Regions from separate parts of the Hydrogenophaga sp. PAMC20947 genome, predicted to be linked through region 2. Evidence: predicted binding sites of a transcription regulator. Region 2 holds the regulator's gene; the other holds the start of a gene.
The links. Region 2 encodes sigma-54, which starts transcription at its own class of promoters, with help from an activator protein. Its sites were predicted from a motif close to TGGCANGNAANCTGCTTT; they were not measured.
Positions count from the first base shown of each region.

Region 1: a site for sigma-54 is predicted at 3,928-3,945, ahead of E5678_RS21850 (urease subunit gamma). Genes of this name have one in related genera too.

Region 1 covers NZ_CP039252.1:4,774,773-4,784,493, forward strand. The annotation lists gene E5678_RS21830 (urease accessory protein UreF) at 1-623, opposite strand, end outside; gene ureE (urease accessory protein UreE) at 613-1,176, opposite strand; gene ureC (urease subunit alpha) at 1,197-2,915, opposite strand; gene E5678_RS21845 (urease subunit beta) at 2,938-3,261, opposite strand; gene E5678_RS22400 (hypothetical protein) at 3,275-3,442, opposite strand; gene E5678_RS21850 (urease subunit gamma) at 3,578-3,880, opposite strand; gene E5678_RS21855 (ATP-binding protein) at 3,999-7,673, shown strand; gene E5678_RS21860 (response regulator) at 7,679-8,719, shown strand; gene E5678_RS21865 (LysR substrate-binding domain-containing protein) at 8,755-9,615, opposite strand.
Region 2 covers NZ_CP039252.1:3,458,719-3,468,439, forward strand. The annotation lists gene E5678_RS15790 (THUMP domain-containing protein) at 1-1,148, opposite strand, end outside; gene rpoN (RNA polymerase factor sigma-54) at 1,370-3,019, opposite strand; gene lptB (LPS export ABC transporter ATP-binding protein) at 3,158-3,907, opposite strand; gene lptA (lipopolysaccharide transport periplasmic protein LptA) at 3,946-4,587, opposite strand; gene E5678_RS15810 (thiol:disulfide interchange protein DsbA/DsbL) at 4,752-5,393, opposite strand; gene E5678_RS15815 (SPOR domain-containing protein) at 5,466-6,149, opposite strand; gene argS (arginine--tRNA ligase) at 6,167-7,864, opposite strand; gene E5678_RS15825 (DsrE family protein) at 7,962-8,465, shown strand; gene argP (HTH-type transcriptional regulator ArgP) at 8,450-9,370, opposite strand; gene E5678_RS15835 (LysE family transporter) at 9,528-9,721, shown strand, end outside.

The DNA of each region.
Region 1 (9,721 bases), 1.3 Mb from region 2:
TCGTCGGTCAGGCGGGTCGCGGTGGCCACCGCTTCGGGGATCGCCTGGGCCAGGCGGGCGAGCATGCGCTGGCCGGCGCTCTGGCCCAGAGGCACCGATTTGATGGAGGCCTGGACCATGTTTTCTCCCCACGCGAAGGCGAAACTGGACAGGCCGTCGTGTAGCGATGCACCGCTGTGGGCGAGCGCGCAGGCCATGACCACCGGGTAGGTTGGCGAAGTGAGCTCGGCGCTGGACAGCTGCTCGTGCAAGCCTTGGCCCAGGTCGCCGAGGGAGCGGGCCCATTCCACCAGGGAGCGACCCATCTGTTCCGTTTGCAGACGGAATTCCTGGGTCTCTCGGGTTTGAAGAATCCAGTTGTTGAGGGCGTGTATGCGAGCCCGGTCGGGGGTTTGCCAGGCGGGAATGGCCTGGGCCACCACGGCGAGGTCGCAGCGCGCCAGGCTGAGCTGGAGCTGGTCGAGCAGCCAACGGCTGGCGCTGTCTTCGTCGCTGACCCAGCCGGTGTCTGTGGCGGCCTCCAGCCCTTCGGAATACGAGAAGCCACCCACCGGCAGCGCGGGTGAGGCCAACCAGAGCAGGTTCAGCAGGCCCGCTTTGGTCGGGGGCACTTCAGTCGACATGACCGGGGGGTGTTTCGGCAGTGGGCGTGTGGTCGTGTGCGTGGTGATGGCCATGCCCGCCGCCATGCGAGTTGGCCTGGCCGTAGGCGCCCGACTCGGGCTCAAACGTGGCGCGCACGGTTTCGACGTTGAGGTGCATGGCGCGCAGCATGTCGGCCAACACGTGATCGGGCTCGATCTTGAGGTGATCGGGCTTCAACTCGATGGGCACATGGCGGTTGCCCAGGTGGTAGGCGGCTCTCATGAGGTCAAACGCACCGTTGTGTGCGTGGCCATGGTCGTGGGTGTGGTCGGTGCAGGCGGTGATCCGCAACACCGGCTGGGGCGCGGCCACCACGCGGATCAAACCACCGGCGGTGGTGACCAGCACATCGCCGCCGCGCACCACGGTGCCGCGGGCCAGAAAGACGCCGACCTGGCAGCCATCGGAGGCCGTGGCGTCGAAACGGCTTTTCTGGCGCAGGTCCCAGTCGAGCTCGAGGTGGGGGGCTCGGTTGACCAGGGCGGCGGCCAGGCCGTGGCCCTGGGGAATGAGTTTGGAAGCTTGCAACATAAAGGGGTATCGGTGTTCTTTCAGAACAGGAAGTAGCGTTGGGCCAGGGGCAGGCAAGTCGCCGGCTCACAGGTCAACAACACGCCATCGGCACGCACGGTGTAGCGCTGCGGATCGATTTCCATCTTGGGCAGGTAGCTGTTGTGCACCATGCTGGCTTTGGTGACGCTGCGGCAGCCTTGCACGGCCACCGTGGCCTTTCTCAGCCCGTATTGCTGAGCGATGCCGGCGGCGTGACCGGCCTGCGACACAAAGGTCAGGCTGCCCCGCGCCAGTGAGCTGCCCAGGCTGCCAAACATGGGCCGGTAGTGCACGGGCTGCGGCGTGGGAATGGAGGCGTTGGGGTCACCCATGGCGGCCAACGAGATGGTGCCGCCTTGCACCACCAACGCGGGCTTCACGCCAAAGAAGGCGGGTTTCCAGACCACGATGTCGGCCCACTTGCCCACCTCGAGCGAGCCCACCGTGTGGGCTATGCCGTGGGCGATGGCTGGGTTGATGGTGTATTTGGCGATGTAGCGCTTGACGCGGAAGTTGTCGTTGCGGCTGCTGTCTTCGGGCAGCGTGCCGCGCTGGCTCTTCATCTTGTCGGCGGTCTGCCAGGTGCGGATCACGACCTCGCCCACGCGCCCCATCGCCTGGCTGTCGCTGCTCATGATGCTGATGGCGCCCATGTCGTGCAGCATGTCTTCGGCGGCGATGGTTTCGCGGCGGATGCGGCTTTCGGCAAAGGCCAGGTCTTCGGGGATCGATGCATCCAGGTGGTGACAGACCATGAGCATGTCCACATGCTCGTCCAGCGTGTTGACCGTGTAGGGCATGGTCGGATTGGTGGAGGAGGGCAGGAAGTTGGCCTCACCCACCACGCGGATGATGTCGGGCGCGTGGCCGCCGCCCGCGCCTTCGGTGTGGAAGGCGCAGAGGGTGCGTCCCTTGGTGGCTGCGATGGTGTCTTCGACAAAGCCCGATTCGTTGAGCGTGTCGGAATGGATCGCCACTTGCACGTCGGTCTCTTCGGCCACATCGAGGCAGTTGCTGATGGCCGAAGGCGTGGTGCCCCAGTCTTCGTGGAGCTTCAGGCCAATGACCCCTGCGCTGACTTGCTCGTGCAATGCTGCAGGAAGGCTGGCGTTGCCCTTGCCCAGAAAGCCCAGGTTCATGGACAGGCCGTCGGCGGCTTGCAGCATGCGCTCGATGTGCCAGGGACCAGGCGTGCAGGTGGTGGCAAAGGTGCCGGTGGCCGGGCCGGTGCCGCCGCCCAGCATGGTGGTGATGCCCGAGGCCAGGGCTTCGTCGACCTGCTGCGGGCAGATGAAGTGGATGTGGCTGTCGATGCCGCCGGCGGTGACGATGTTGCCTTCGCAGCTGATGATTTCGGTGCCGGGGCCAATGATGATGTCAACACCCGGCATGGTGTCGGGGTTGCCGGCCTTGCCGATGGCAGCAATGCGCCCGTCTTTCAGACCGATGTCGGCCTTGACGATGCCCCAGTGGTCAATGATGAGCGCGTTGGTGAGCACGGTGTCCATCGCGCCCTCGGCGCGGGTGCGCTGGCTTTGCGCCATGCCATCGCGGATGGTCTTGCCGCCGCCGAATTTCACTTCTTCGCCGTAGCCACCGGCGCCGAGTGTGAAGTCTTTTTCCACTTCAACGATCAGGTCGGTGTCGGCCAGGCGCACGCGGTCGCCGGTGGTGGGGCCGAACATGTCGGCGTAGGCGCTGCGGGAAATATGGGCCATGTCGGATTCCTTGTTGCTGCTGCTACGGCTGCGGCTGTAATGACACGGCGCCTTGCACCAGCCCCCGGAAACCGATGACGATCCGATCGCCCGCGTAGTCCACGAGTTCGACGGTGCGTTGCTGGCCAGGCTCGAAGCGCACGGCGGTGCCGCTGGCGATGTTCAGCCGCATGCCTTTGGCGGCCTCGCGGTCGAAGCTGAGTGCGGCGTTGGTTTCGGCGAAGTGGTAGTGCGAGCCCACCTGCACCGGGCGGTCGGCTGTGTTTTGAACCACCAGCGTGAGCGTACGGCGGCCGGGGTTGAGGGCGTGTTCGCCCGCGTCGGTGAAGAGCTGGCCGGGAATCATGCGTTGACCTCCCTTATTTGCCGCGGCCGGAGAACCACACCAGCAACGCCACCGCGCCGCCGGCTGCCACAAAGCCCAGCACGTCGGTGGGGTGCCAATGGCTGCCCAACAGGCCGTGTCCATCGTGGGCGAGAGCGGGGAGGGCGAGGAGGCTGGCGGAAATTGCAGCGAGTGATTTCATGTCAAAGTTCCTGAAGAGGTTTCTAAGAAAAGAGGTGCCCGGAGCGCAGTGTCGCAACCCAGGGTGCCGCGGAACCGGCTTCGCCGGGCCGCCAGCACCGCCCCCTGGGGGGTGACGCCGCAGGCGGCGCGGGGGCTAAATAATCGGTTGATGCACCGTCACCAGCTTGGTGCCGTCGGGAAAGGTGGCTTCGACCTGGATGTCGGGAATCATTTCGGCGATGCCTTCCATCACGTCGGCGCGGGTGAGGACGTTGCGGCCCGTGCTCATGAGCTCGGCCACGCTTTTGCCGTCGCGAGCGCCTTCCATCACGGCCGCGCTGATCAACGCAACCGCTTCGGGGTAGTTGAGCTTCAGTCCGCGGGCCTGGCGGCGCTCGGCCAACAGGGCTGCGGTAAAGATCAGCAGCTTGTCTTTTTCTCGGGGAGTGAGTTCCATGGGATGCAGGCCATCGGGGTCAGGCGCAGAGCGCGGATACTCAGAGACCAGCAAATACCGTGCCCTGTGCCATCGTTGCCCTCTGGCGTGGCACGAAAGCTGCACCTCAGACGGGGTGATCGCCAAAAACCCCACCGTTTCAGACCCGACCGTCCCAGGCCTTGCCGGAGGCGGAGCTGCACCGCAGCGCATCATCAAGGTGCGCCGGGACTACAACAGCTGGGTGGGCAGCGAGACGCTGGAAGACTACGCCCTGCGCTTCACGCCGCAGCGCTTTCGCCAGTGGAGCGAGTGGCGGGTGGCCAACACGGCTTTTGGTGCTTCGTCGTTTCTGATCCTGGAGGCGGTGGGCGCCACGCTGCTGGTGCACTACGGGTTCATCAACGCTTTCTGGGCCATTCTCGCGACCGGGTTGATCATCTTCATGGCCGGCCTGCCCATCAGCGTGTACGCCGCGCGTTATGGCGTCGATATGGATCTGCTCACCCGGGGCGCCGGTTTTGGCTACATCGGCTCCACCATCACCTCGCTGATCTACGCCTCGTTCACCTTCATTTTTTTTGCGCTGGAAGCCGCTGTGATGGCCTATGCGCTGGAGCTCGCACTCGGCATACCGCCGGTCTGGGGCTACCTGATTTGCGCGGTGGTGGTGATACCGCTGGTGACCTACGGTGTGTCGGCGATCAGCCGCTTCCAGGTCTGGACCCAGCCCCTGTGGCTGGTAATGATGTTGGTGCCTTTTGTGGCGGTCTGGATGGCCGAGCCCACTGTTTTCTCCAAAGTGGTGCGCTACGGTGGCCAAGATGGTGCAGGGGCGCAGTTTGATTGGCACCTTTTTGGGGCAGCCTTGACGGTGGGCATCGCCCTCATCACGCAAATGGGTGAGCAGGCCGACTATTTGCGCTTCATGCCGGCGCGGAATCCGAAGCGCCCTGCGCGCTGGTGGTTGGGGGTGCTCGCTGGCGGGCCGGGCTGGGTGTTTCTGGGGGTGCTCAAGATGCTGGGCGGTGCTTTGCTGGCCTATCTGGCCATCAGCCACATGGTGCCGCCTGAGCGCGCCGTTGACCCCAACCAGATGTACCTGGCCGCTTATGAATACGTGTTCCCGAATTACGGCTGGGCGGTGGCCGCCACGGCGCTGTTTGTGGTGGTGTCCCAGCTCAAGATCAATGTCACCAACGCCTACGCGGGCTCGCTGGCCTGGAGCAATTTTTTTTCCCGCCTGACCCACAGCCACCCGGGCCGCGTGGTGTGGGTGGTATTCAACACGCTGATCGCATTCATGTTGATGGAGATGAACGTGTTCCAGGCGCTGGGGGAGGTGCTGGGGCTGTACTCCAACATCGCCATCGCCTGGATCATGGCGGTGGTGGCCGATCTGGTGATCAACAAGCCCATGGGGTGGAGCCCCAAGGGCATCGAATTCAAGCGCGCCTACCTGTACGACATCAACCCGGTGGGCGTGGGCGCCATGGGGCTGGCTTCGGCGCTGTCGATCATGGCCCACCTGGGTTTGATGGGGGATCTGGCTCAGGCGTTTTCGGCGCTGATCGCGCTGGTGACCGCCTTCGTGACTGCGCCACTGATCGCCTGGGCCACCCAAGGCCGCTACTACATCGCCCGATCTGCATCACCCTGCGTTGCTGCGTCTTGCGATGGGTGCGCTGAGCGAGGTGCGGCCCCATCAGACACACCGCGGCACGGCCCTTCGACAGGCGCAGGACCGGCCGCAGGTGTTGCCCCTCTGGAGGGGGGTGACGCCGGAGGCGGTGCAGGGGGTGTCCTCACGTGTGTGATTTGCGAGCGCGAGTACGAAGGCCCTGATATGGCGCATTGCCCTGCTTACCAAGGCGCCATCTGTTCGCTGTGCTGCACGCTGGACGCGCGTTGCGGCGATCTGTGCAAACCCCATGCGAGGCTGTCGGAGCAATGGCAGTCGGTGTTGCGCTGGGTCTTGCCCCAGCGGGTCTGGCCCTTTCTCGATGCCGGCCTGGCGCACTACCTGTTGCTGATGGGGGTGATGGCGCCGGTGCTGGCAGCCGTGTTGGCGCTCCTGTATCGGCAGCAAGCGGCGGGCCTCGACGCCGGGTTGGAAACCATGGCCGATGCCGGGCTGCTCGATGCGGCGTTGCGTTCGGGATTTGTGCGTGTGTACGCTGTGTTGCTGCTGATCGCGGGCACGGTGGCGTGGTGGCTGGTGCTCGCGCACAAGACGCGTGAAGTGGCGCAGGAAGAATCCAACCGGCAGACGCATTTGCTGATGGAGGAGATTGCCTCGCACCAGCGAACCGACGAAGAGTTGCAGCGCGCCCGCCAGGCGGCCGACCAGGCCAATCAGGCCAAGACCCGTTACATCAGCACCATCAGCCACGAACTGCGCACACCGCTCAACAGCATCCTGGGCTATGCGCAACTGCTGCAGGAAGACGCTGACATGGCCCCCCACCGCGCGCAAGCCATTCGCGTGATCCACCGGGGCGGCGAGCATCTGCTCTCGCTTATTGAAGGCACGCTGGACATCGCACGCATCGAATCGGGGCGGCTGGCGCTCGATGTGAAACCCATGGCCTTTGCCCAGGTCATGCAGGAGGTGGCGGGCATGTTTGAGTTGCAGGCGTCCGCCAAGGGTTTGCGTTTTGTGCTGGACACCAGCAACAACCGCCCCTTGCCGCAAACGGTGCGCGCCGACGAAAAGCGGCTGCGCCAGATTTTGATCAACCTGCTGGGCAACGCGGTGAAATTCACGCGGGCGGGGGAGGTGTGCCTGCGGGTGAGCTATGCGCGCGAGATGGCGCAATTTGAGGTGCACGACACCGGTCCCGGCATGGACACCGCCGAGCTGGAGCGGGTGTTTGAACCTTTTGCTCGGGGCGCCCAAGGGGTGAGCGCCCAAGCACCTCAGGCGCACAGCGCTGCGGGCGGGACGGGCCTGGGCCTCACCATCGCCAAGATGTTGACCGACCTCATGGGCGGTGAGCTCAAAGTGCGCAGCACACCGGGCGAGGGCACGGTGTTCACCGTGCGCCTGTTGCTCTCCGAGGTGCATGGTGGCGTGGTTCGTCAACGCACCTCGCCCGTGATCACCGGTTACGGCGGGCCGCGCCGGCGGGTGCTGGTGGTGGACAACGAAGAGGCTGATCGCGAGCTGTTGCAGCGCTGGTTTCAGCCCTTGGGCTTTGAGGTGCAACTCGCCACCAGCGGCCACGACGCCCTGGCTTTGCTTGAGGGGATGGCGCCCGGCAGCGAGCAGGCGCCGCACGCCGTGTTTCTGGACCTGGCCATGCCCGGCATCGACGGTTGGGAAACTTTGCGCCGCCTGCGAAGCCAGGGTTGGGGCCGTTTGCCGCTGGCCATTGTGTCGGCCAATGCTTTTGACAAAGGGCTCGTGGCCGACAGTGAGGGCGCTGCGGTGCACAGCCCGCCCGACTTCTTCGTGAAACCGGTGCGCCGAGATGACTTGCTGGACTGGCTGGGCGAGGCTTTGGAGCTGATCTGGACGGAGTCGAATGCCGATCGCCCACCGGTCGCCGGGTTGCCGGCGGGCAGGGTGCCTGGCTTGGTGCCTGGTGGAACCATTGCAGCTGACGAAATGCTGCCTTTGCTGGATCTGGTGCGCCTGGGCTATTACCGGGGCACCGTGCAGTGGCTGGATCAATGGGTGACCCTGCACCCCGAGCAGAGCGACTTCGCGCAGGGCCTGCGCACGCTGGCACGCGAATTCCGCTTTGAAGCCATCGAGCAGCGGCTGCTGCCTTACTGTCCCTCGGTATCGCCCGTGGGGCCCCAGTCATGAGCGCCATGTCACCTGCTTCCCCCCCACTTTCTTCCGGCGTTGCATCCGCTCCACTCGGCGTGAGCGGCGAAGCCCTGGTGGTGCTCATCGTGGACGACGTGCCGGACAATGTGGCCCCCTTGCACGATGCGCTGGACGAAGCGGGTTACACGGTGCTGGTGGCGCTCGACGGCGAGAGCGCTATCCGGCGCGCCATCCAGGCGTTGCCTGATGTGATCCTGCTTGACGCGGTGATGCCGGGCATTGATGGTTTTGAAGTGGCCAGGCGCCTCAAGGCCGATCCAGACACCACGTTGATACCCATCCTCTTCATGACCGGCCTGACCGAGACTGAGCACCTGGTGGCCGCGCTGGAGGCAGGCGGAGCAGACTACGTGACCAAACCCATCAAGCCGCGCGAGGTGATGGCGCGCATGGGCGTGCACCTGCGCGCGGCGCAGCATGTGAAGGCGGGGGCGGTGGAGCGCAGCCAGGCGCGCAACGCGCTCGATGCCTTTGGCTACGCGTCGATCACGGTGCGGGCCAGCGACGGCAAGCTGATGTGGCAAACGCCGCTGGCCCGCGACCTGCTGGAGCGTTACTGCGGCACCCAGGCGCCGCAAACACCTCCCGAGGTGTTGTCGTGGTTGCGCCGGCACCTGGGCGAAGCCCAGGCATCGCGCGAGCCGCCCCGCCTTACGCTGGAAAGCGGCCCACGCCGGCTCACCTTCCGCCTGCATTTGCAGGTGGGGGATCAGGACGACTCTGACCTGGAAGAGGCCTGCGATGGCGACTGGCTCATCGTGATGCAGGAAACGTCGGATGCCGCAGTGCTGGAGTCACTGGCGCAGGCCTTCGGCTTGACCGCGCGCGAGGCCGAAGTGTTGTACTGGGTGGTCAAAGGCAAGATCAACCGCGACATTGGCGATATCCTGGGCACCAGCCCGGCCACGGTGAAAAAACACCTGGAACGCATCCACGCGAAGATGGGTGTGGAAACCCGAACGGCCGCCGCGGGGATGGCGATCAACCGCGTGCCTTTGCTGCAGCCGCACCACGGGGGGTAATGGGGGACGTTTGATGACCACCACTGCCCCGCAGGCTAGCGCATTGCCCTGGGCAGATCAACGCGTAAAAACGCATGCAAACCTTCGGCTGCGGGGCTGTTGGCGGCTGTGTTGTGCAGCACACAGACCTCCAGGTCGGGGAGTGCGGGCAGTCCCTCGGCCAGGCCCACGACACGAAGCGCCGAAGGGACCGCGCACTCGGCGATGCCCGCCACAGCAAGTCCCGCCTGCACCACGGCAATCAAACCCAGCAGGCTGGGGCTTGAATAGGTGGCGCGAAAGGGCTGGTCGGCATCCGACAGGGCGCGAAGGACATGGGAGCGGGCCGTGCATCCGGGCTCGAACAAGGCCAGTGGCAACGGGTCTTGCTGCCACACCACATGGTTGGGCGATGCCACCCACACCATGCGTTCGCGCCGCAGCACCTCCATGGCTTGCTCGGGTCGGCGCGTGACGATGGCCAGGTCAAGTCGCCCTTCGTCAATCGCTTTGCACAGCAAGCTGGAGGGCTCGCACACCAGGTCCACCGTGACCAACGGATGCGATGCCGCAAAGCGCGCCAACACCAGAGGCAGCAGCGACGCGGCGTAGTCGTCTGGCACGCCCAGACTGACCGCGCCCACCTCTTGCGGACGTGCCACGCTGCTCCAGGCCTCGTCCGACAGGCGCAGCAAGCGCCGGGCATAGTTGAGCAGGATTTCACCTGCCGGGCTGGGTGTGACCGCGCGCGGCGTGCGCATCAACAAGGGCTTGCCCACCGCTTCTTCCAGTCGCTGCATCTGCATGCTGATGGCCGACTGGCTGCGCCCTATGCGCTCGGCCGCGTGAGAAAAGCCGCCGGCCTCCACCACCGCCACAAAGCTCTTGAGCAACGCCAGATCCAAGGGGGTGTTCATGAACGTGTGTTCCTTCAATATCAACATAACGAATAGATAGATTCAAAACTATTCGTTTGACTGAATTTGAACACCTTGCTTGAATGATTGCAAACGCCGACCCCTG
Region 2 (9,721 bases):
TTGAAGAAATCCGCACCGTCGCTGCCGTCCTCCATTTGGGCACTCTCGCGCCCCAGGCCTGGCGATGCCGGTGCCGGCCGACCGGCGGTGAAGGTGCGTGAGGCGCGGGGTGCAGCGCGCTCGGCGCGTGCGCTGGCACGCTCGCCCGCGTTTTGCCCGGCCACACCTGCAGCGGCTATGCGCTCGCCATAAGGGGGGTTGAGCAGCATGACGCCGGGCCGATCGCTGGGAGGCAATCGCTGCAACGCATCTCCCCCCCGAAAGTCCACCGCATGCATCACGCCTGCACGCTCGGCGTTGCGCTGGGCGAAATCGACCATGCGAAACGACACGTCGCTGCCAAACACGATGGGCGCATGGCCCTCGGGCCAGTCGCGCTGCTCGCTCACGGCGTTGTCCTTGATGGCCTGCCACACGTGGTCCTGAAAGGGCAGCATCTTTTCGAAGGCGAACCGGCGCAACAGGCCGGGCGCGATGTTGAGCGCGATCTGGGCGGCTTCGATCACCACGGTGCCACTGCCACAGCAAGGGTCGTACAGCGGCGTGATGGCATCGAGCGGTTGATCTGCACACTCGCCCCACCCGGTGGCAGCGATCATGGCCGCAGCCAGCGTTTCCTTGAGTGGGGCATCACCTTTGTCTTCTCGCCAGCCCCGCTTGAACAACGGCTCACCCGAGGTGTCGATGTACAGCGTGAGTTCATCGGTGGTGAGGTGGGCGTAAATGCGCACATCGGGCCAGGTGGTGTTCACGCTGGGGCGCTCCCCGCGCTTGGCGCGAAAGCGGTCACAAATAGCGTCTTTGACCTTGAGCGCGGCGAAGTTCAGGCTGGTCAGCGGACTGTGCTGCGCGGTGATTTCGACCTTGATGGTTTCCTGCGGAGAAAACCAGATTTCCCAGGCAACCTCGCCCGCTGCGTTGTAGAGGTCTTGCTCGTTGCGGTATTCACCGTGCCACAACTGCACCAGCACGCGCTGGGTGAGGCGGCTGTGCAGGTTCAGGCGCATGGCATCTCGCCAGGAAGCCTGCACACCCACACCGCCGCGTGCCTTGAAGGCCAGTGGTTCGTTTGTGATGCGCTTCACTTCGTCGGCGAGGAAGTCCTCCACGCCGGCAGCGCAGGGCAAAAAGAGGTTGAGTTGGTTCATGAATCTTTTTCCAAAAATGGTTGCGGCCACAAAAGCCACCGCGCTAACAGCCGTCATTCCTTCCAGTGCACACCACGGAACTGGATCTGGCAGGCCGGTTGGTGCAATCCCCGCGCGCAGGGACACAGGGGGCCTGCACCCTGAACACACCACAGAACTGGCTTCACCAGGCCGCAGGTGCAGCCCCCATCAGGGGGAAGGGGCGAAGCGGTGCAGGAGGGCTACAAGGTTTTTCGCAAATTGGCGGGCGCGATGCGCAACGCTTCCCGGTATTTGGCCACAGTACGGCGGGCACACTCAATACCCTGCGCTTTGAGCAGTTCGGAAAGCTGGTTGTCTGACAATGGTTTTGACGCGTTTTCAGCGGCAATGAGCTGTTTGAGCAAGGCGCGCACCGCTGTGCTCGATGCGTTGCCGCCAGTCTCCGTGCCCAGCGATGAGCCAAAAAAGTACTTGAGTTCGTAGGTGCCGAACGGCGTGGCCATGTACTTGGCGGTGGTCACACGGCTGATGGTGGACTCGTGCAAGCCCAGCTCGTCGGCGATTTCGCGCAACACCAGCGGCCGCATGGCGAGCTCGCCATGCATGAAAAAATTGCGCTGCCGTTCGACAATGGCCGAGGACACGCGCAGGATGGTGTCGAACCGCTGCTGGATATTCTTGATGAACCAGCGCGCCTCCTGCAAACGCTGCTGCATGGCGGCATGGCCTGCTTCGCCGCCACCCCCTTTCCCACCCCGGTTCTGACGCAGGGCGTTGGCGTATACATCGTGCACCCTCAACCGCGGCATGACGTCGGGGTTGAGCTGCACCTTGAAGCCACGCCCGGCGTGCGTGACCAGGACATCGGGCACAACGACATTGCGCTCCACATCCACAAACCGCCGTCCCGGCTTGGGCTCCAGCCCGATGATCAGGCCAAGCGCTGCGCGCACCGTCTCATCGTCCAGCCCACACAACGCACACAAGCGCTTCACATCGCGCTTGGCGAGCAACTCCAGCGGTTGTCGGCAAATCACCAGCGCAGCCTGGGCAACCGGCGTGTTGCGCAAGTCTTCGATCTGCAGACGCAAACACTCGCCGAGATCCCGCGCACCCACGCCGATGGGCTCCATGTTGTGCAGCCAGCCCAGCGCCATGCGCAGCTGCTCTTCCGCGACTTCAATCGCCGCAATACTGGGCGATGCAGCTTCGCGCCCGTGCAGCAGCCGCCAAAAGGCCAACGCCAATTCTGTCCAGTCGTCATCGAGATAACCATCGTCGTTGAGCGACTCGATCAGGAAATACAGTGCGGCCTGATCGGTTTCGCTCAGGCGCAAACAGCGGGCCTGCTCATGGAGGTGATCTTGCAGGCTGACCGGCGCTCGGGCCAGATCAGCCGCCGTTGCCGTTTCGTCGTCACCCCCGGAAGAGCCACTGTTGCGCGCGGGCGCATCACCGCCCCACTCGCCGTCGTCGGGCGCCATTTCCACGGAGCCGTCGCCGTCCCAATTTTCTTCCAACGCCCCGTCTCCATCGGCCTTGCGCTCGGCGGCTTCCCCAGCCGCACTCTCACTGGGCTCACTGGCTGTCGACGATGTGCCTTGGCTGAAGGGCAACTCTGAATCGGGGGCAACAGATTCGCCCTCGGGAGCCGCCGCCGCTTCGGCAATTTGCTCTCCTGCGCTGACCGGGACATCGCTGTGATCAAGCCCAAAATCTTCGCGGTCAGCGGTTTCATCCGCACGATCGAGAAACGGGTTTTCATCGAGCATCTGCTCGACTTCCTGCGCCATTTCAAGGGTAGAGAGCTGCAGCAAGCGGATCGACTGCTGCAGCTGTGGCGTGAGCGCGAGATGCTGCGAAACGCGCAGCGACAAACCTTGCTTCATGCCAAGGCGCCTAGCGACACGTCAAAACGCTGGAGCGGAACGTCACGCTGGAGCCACCAGCAGGTTCGCCCAAAGCCTCGCTCATTCCCATCAGGGAGCACCGAACCACAGCAGCATGGAACAACGGATTGGCCACCATCACATGCGGAAGTTCTCGCCGAGGTATACCCGGCGAACATCGGCGTTTTCCACGATCTCTTCACTGGTGCCACTCGCCAGGACATGACCATCGCTGATGATGTAAGCGTGGTCACAAATACCCAGCGTCTCACGCACGTTGTGATCGGTGATGAGCACCCCGATGCCTCTGGATTTGAGAAAACTGATGATGTGCTGGATTTCGAGCACTGCGATCGGATCGATACCGGCAAAGGGTTCGTCCAACAGGATGAACCGAGGGCGCGAAGCCAGAGCCCGCGCGATTTCCACTCGACGGCGCTCACCGCCCGACAGGGATGGCGCAGGCGAGTTGCGCAAGTGCTCCACGCGCAAGTCCTTGAGCAGTTCGTCCAGACGTTGGTCAATTTCGGGTTCGCTCAGCGGCTGACCGGCCGGGTTGCGCTGCAACTCCAGCACGGCGCGCACGTTTTGCGCCACAGTGAGCTTGCGAAAGATGGAGGATTCCTGGGGAAGGTAGCCCAAGCCCAAGCGCGCCCGGCGGTGAATGGGCAGCTCTTCGATGCGCTGTTCGTCGAGCAAGATCTCACCACCATCGGCCCTTAGCAAACCCACGATCATGTAAAACGAAGTGGTCTTGCCCGCCCCGTTGGGGCCCAGAAGCCCCACAACCTCACCTTTGCCGACCGACAGGGACACGTTCTTGACGACCTGCCGGCTGCCATAGGCCTTTTTCAAGCTGCGCACTTCCAGACGACTGCGCACCGCCATCGACTCCAGTCCCCCCGCAGAGGGGATCTCCGCTACGTTCACTTGCGTTTCTCGTTGATTTTGGAGCTGGGTCGCAACTTGGCGGGTTCAGAATTGGCGGGCGCCGGTGCCGGTGCATTGCGTACGGCATCGGGAATCGGCGTCAGCATGGCGCGCACACGGCCCGACGGGTTGGCCGGCGTGCTGCTGGCCGCGCCCCCTTTGACCGTGAACACTTCAGACACGCTGTTGTAGGTGATCTGGTTGCCCAGATTCTCGTCATTGATGGCAGTGCCGCGGTAGCGGCGCAACGCAGCGTTGCCCGTGAGCACCACCGTCTGGGCCTTGCTGTCGTATTCGATGCGGTCGGCCTCTCCTTCGACCCATTCGTCCAGCCCTTCGCGCTTCTGGCGAAAAAACCCGGGCTCGCCCAGCAACAACCCAAACTGGTTGCCCTGGGTGTCTTGGCGCACATCCATTTTGTTGCCGCGCATGATGATCGTGCCCTTGGTGATCACGACCTTGCCGGTGAACACACTGGTCAGGGTCGCGTCGTCGTAACGCAGAGAGTCGGCCTCGATGTTCATGGGCTTGTCCTTGTCGGCCAGCTCAGCGTGGGCAACGCCGACCGTCAACATCAAACCCGCGATTGCGGCCAGGAAACGGGGAGTCCGGGGAGAGCGAAGGTGGTGTTGGGGCATGGCTTTAGTGGGGCACAAATCTTGCATTCGCTTTCATTGTAGCGGTGCATGGCCCGTCGTGGCGGCTGGCACGCAGGAACGGCGCCGACCGGAAATAACACAACCCGCTGGCAGCGGGTTGTGTTTCGGTTCAGGTCCGGAAGGGCACTGCTGGGATCGAGGCGTCAGCCTTTGCGGGCCTGTGCAATCAGCGAGTCTGCGATGAGCAGCGTCTTGGGGCCCTGGCCGCCAATGTAGAACTGGCCGGCCACGCCCAGAGCAGGCGTGCCTTCCACCTGATAGGCGTCCTGTAGCTGGGTCGCTGCTTTGGCTTTTTCGATTGCGCTGCCGTTGAAGAAAGACAGAAATTGCGCCTTGTCCACGCCCTGCTTCTCCACCCATGCCACGATGGTTTCAGGCGAGGTGAGTTGCTGGCGCTCTTCGTGGAAAGCCTTGAACACTTTTTCGTGCAGCTTTTCAACCAGCCCCATGGACTCCAGCGAGAAATAGAAACGCTGCATGGGGCCGAAGGCCGGGCTGAAAGCCACTGGCATGCGGCGCAAAACCACGTCAGCGGGCAACGACTTGCTCCATTCGGTCATGAGCGGCTCAAAGCGGAAGCAATGGATACAGGAATAGGAGAAAAACTCCACCACTTCCACCTTACCGGCAGGCGTGGAGACCGCAGCGGCCTTGGCCAGGCGGGTGTAGTCGCTGCCTTCCTTGAAGGCAACGCGCTGTGCCAGGGCGGGGGTGAGGCTCAGTGCGCCAACTGCGGCAATGGTGCCTGTGGCGAACAGGGAGCGTGAAAAATCTCGGCGTTGCATGGGTTCGATCTCCTGGTAGTTGCCTGCTTGAGCAGAGAGAGGGGTTGAAAGTTCCGCGCCTGGGCGGCGTTCTCAGCGCTGGATGCGCACCAGCGCCGCATCCACGCTGTTGGCCTCGAGCTGGACCCGCGTGGCTTCGGCCAGCGGCTTTTGGTTGAAGGGACCGATCCGCACGCGGTACACCGTGCGGCCCGATTGTTCGCGCTCGGTGATTTCGGCCGCCATCCCCAACATGGCCAGGCGGGCACGCTGGGCTTGTGCGTCGTCAGGCGCGCGAAACGCCCCAGCCTGTACAAAGTAGATGGCTGCATCGCCCGTGGCTGCGCTGGCCGCCTTTGCCGGCGCAGCCGGCGAGGAGGCGGCGCCAGGGCTAGCCGGTGCCGCCGCGGGCACAGCCGGGGTATCACCGAGTTTGTCCCTCAACAGATCCCCCAGAGGATCACCATCGAGGCCCGAGCCCGAGGGCGCCTCAACAGCAGGCGCTCCCTCTGCACCAGGCGCAGCGCCTTCGGTCGCAGGCAGAGGAGACTGCTGACTCGACAACCCAGCGTTGGGGTTCCAGCCCTTGTTGCGCTCGGCTTCTTCAACGTCTTTCGCAGGCGACCTGGAAACGCCGCGGTCCACAAAAGGCACGGGGACGCGTGTCACATAAACGGCAACAGCCAGGGCAATGCCCAAGCCCACCAGCAGACCGATCACCAGACCGATCAAAGTGCCGCCCACCTGGGCGCGCAAGGGCGCAGAGAGTTGTTTCATAGTAGGGACGTTGGTTCTCACATCTTGGTCGGGGCACTCACGCCCAGAACCGCCAGGCCATTGTGCAACACCTGCGCGGTGGCACTGACCAGGGCCAGGCGCGCCCGCTTCACCGCTTCATCGTCCACCAGAATGCGCTCGGCATCGTAGTAGCTGTGGTAGCTCGCTGCGAGCTCACGCAGGTAGAAGGTGACATCGTGGGGGGCGAAATCGCGGGCGGCGTCGGCGAGCATGGCCGGGTACTTGGCCAGCAACAGCATCAAGGCCTGCGCGACCGGACTGTCCAATGCGGACAGGTCTGCTTCCTTGAGTGAGGCGGCATCGCCCCCGTCTTTGTCGCGCCACGCGGCGAGCACCGAACAGATGCGTGCATGGGCGTACTGCACGTAATAGACCGGGTTGTCGTTGTTCTTTTGCACCGCCAGATCAACATCAAACGTGTACTCGGTGTCGGGTTTTCGGCTGAGCAAGAAAAACCGCACAGCGTCTTTGCTGGTCCACTCGATCAGATCGCGCAAGGTCACGTAGCTGCCGGCCCGCTTGGAGATTTTCACCTCTTCACCACCCTTGACCACGCGCACCATGGTGTGGAGCACATAGTCGGGATAACCTTGCGGAATGCCCACGTTGGCAGCCTGCAATCCGGCGCGCACCCGCGCAATCGTGCCGTGGTGGTCGGTGCCCTGGATGTTGATGACCTTGGTGAAGCCCCGTTCCCACTTGGCGATGTGGTAGGCCACATCGGGCACGAAGTAGGTGAACGAGCCGTCGGACTTGCGCATGACGCGGTCTTTGTCATCGCCGTAATCCGTGGACTTGAGCCACAACGCACCGTCCTGCTCGTAGGTTTTGCCGGCTTCGATCAGCAGATTCACCGTGGCCTCCACGCGACCGCTGGTGTAGAGGCTGGACTCCAGGTAATAGTGGTCGAACTTGACGGCGAAAGCCTTCAAGTCCAGATCCTGTTCGTGGCGCAAATAGGCCACGGCAAACTGGCGCATGCCGTCGAGATCATTGATGTCGCCGCTGGCGGTGAACGTGCGGTCGTCGGCCTGAACGGTCTTTTTGGCCAGGAAATCGTTGGCGATGTCCTGGATGTAGTCGCCGTTGTAGGCGGGCGCGTTTTCACCGCTGGGCCATTCGGCATCGCCCGGCTTGAAGCCCTGGGCGCGCAGGTGGGTCGATGTGGCCAGGGTGCCGATCTGCACACCCGCATCGTTGTAATAGAACTCGCGGTGCACGTCCCAGCCCTGGGTCGCATACAGACTGCAGATGGCATCACCCAAGGCGGCCTGGCGGCCATGGCCGACGTGGAGCGGACCGGTGGGGTTGGCGGACACAAACTCCACCATCATGCGCTGGCCATTGCTGGGCGCGAAGCCGAAACGCTCACCGGCTTCCAGCACCTCGGGCACGATCTGCTGCTTCGCTTCGGGCTTGAGGCGGATGTTGATAAAGCCTGGGCCAGCGATGTCGATCTCAGACACCCATTGCTGGTACACGGGCTGCGCCAGCAGCACCTCGCGCAATTGCTCACCCACTTGGCGCGGGTTGAGCTTCAGGGGTTTGGCCAACTGCATGGCTGCCGTGACGGCGAAATCGCCGTGGGCGGCCACCTTGGGGGATTCGAAGGCGGCCTTGGCACCCGCGCCGGCCGACACCGACTCCAGGGCGGTGGCCAGGCCGGTCAGCAATTCTTGTTTGATCTTGAGCATAGGGGTAGGATTTTAGGCGGCCGCGGGCCACAACAGGGTGACGACCGCAACAGCACCGAGAATGACAAGCGTTCACTTTCTGGGTAACGTATCCAACATGACCTCCAACACACCCCCACGCCGGCGCCAATGGCTTGGCCAAGCCCTTGCTTTGACCGCCGCATCTGCCGCCCTGCCCGCGGCGGCAGCTGCGACACCCATGCCCGCCACCCTGGGGCCAGCGGCTCCCGGCGATGACGCCCCCCACAAAATCGTCTACCAGCTCAACCACCACGAGCCCGAATACCAGGAGGCCATCTTCAATTCCATCAGTGCCATGCTCAAGAAGTATGTGGACGATGTAGCGATTGCTGTGGTCGTGTGGGGGCCGGGCATCCATCTGCTGGCGAAAAAGCCGCAACGCCCGGTACCCGAAATCCTCCAGCAGCGCGCGCGCAGCATGGCCCAGGCCTACGGCGTGCGTTTCATTGCCTGTGGCAATACCATGCACACCGTGGGCTGGACCAACGCCGACATGCTCGACTTCGCCACGGTGGAAGACGTGGGCGCCGCTGCGGTCATGGAGTTGCAGGAAAGAGGCTACGCCTATCTCGCCTGGTGAGCCGCCAGCGGTGGCAGGCTCTTGCCCGCCGCAGCCTTCACCGCCTGGGTCAGGCGCTGCGCGGAAGGCGCCTCACGCGCCCAGTGCTGCCAATACAGTGCCACATCCACCGTGGCGCCCGGCAACACCTCGACCATGCCCGGATGCCCGGGCAGATGCTGCTCGGGCACCATGCCCCAGCCCAGCCCCAGCTCGATCGCGGCTTCAAATGCGTCGATGGCCGGGGCGAAATGGCGCGGATAACGCGGCTGTTGCAAGCCAAAATGCTGCTTCAGGAACGTGTCCTGCAAGGCGTCCTTGCGGTTGAAGATGATGGCCGGGACGGCCAGCAATTTGTGGGGTGACACGGCGCCAGCAGGCGTGCGGCAACGCTGCGCGACCTCGGGTGCGGCCATGCAGTGGTAGCGCATCACGCCCAACGGCTCGGCCACGCAACCCCGCATCGGTTCGGCCAAGGCCGTCACGCAGCCCATCACGTCGCCGCTCTTCAACAGATCATGGGTGTGATCCTGGTCGTCAATCACCATCTCCAGCAGCAAATGGTGCTGGAGCAGCAGCGGCGCCACGCCTGGCAGGAACCAGCTCGCCACCGAATCTGCGTTGAGCGCCACAGACAGGCTTTGCCAGCGCTCGCCTGCGCGCACACCTGACCCGCCCTGCAAACCGCTCAGCAGATCGGACTCCATCAGGCTCACTTGCTTCACATGGGCCAGCAGCGCCTGGCCAGCCGCCGTCGCCCGCACGCGCTTGCCCCGCACCAGCAGGCGCTGGCCCAGATGATCCTCCAGCGCCTTGATCCGCAACGACACTGCCGCCAGCGTCAGCGACAGGGACTGGGCGGCCGGTCCGAAGCCGCCGTGTTCAAGCACGGCGACCAGCGCTTCGAGTTGTCGGGCATCGAGCATGAGCAAGGCACTTTCATTAAATTTTATTTATGCGATTGGAGTTTAATTTATCTTGATTTAATTTATTGTCCGCAACGCGCACACTTGGCTCCCCCGGGTTGCGACCGCACCGCCACGGCCCAGCCCCCTCCCCTTTCTGCGCTTCAACGCCTCGGCCATGACCCTCGCTTTCCCTACCTTCACCGCCGGCCTGGTTCTGAGCATGTCGCTCATCATGGCCATCGGGCCGCAAAACGCCCATGTCTTGCGCATGGGGCTGACCCGACAACACGTCTGGCTCACCATTGCCATTTGCATGGTGTCCGACATGGTTCTGATCGGGTTGGGCGTTTTGGGCCTGGCGCAGCTGGG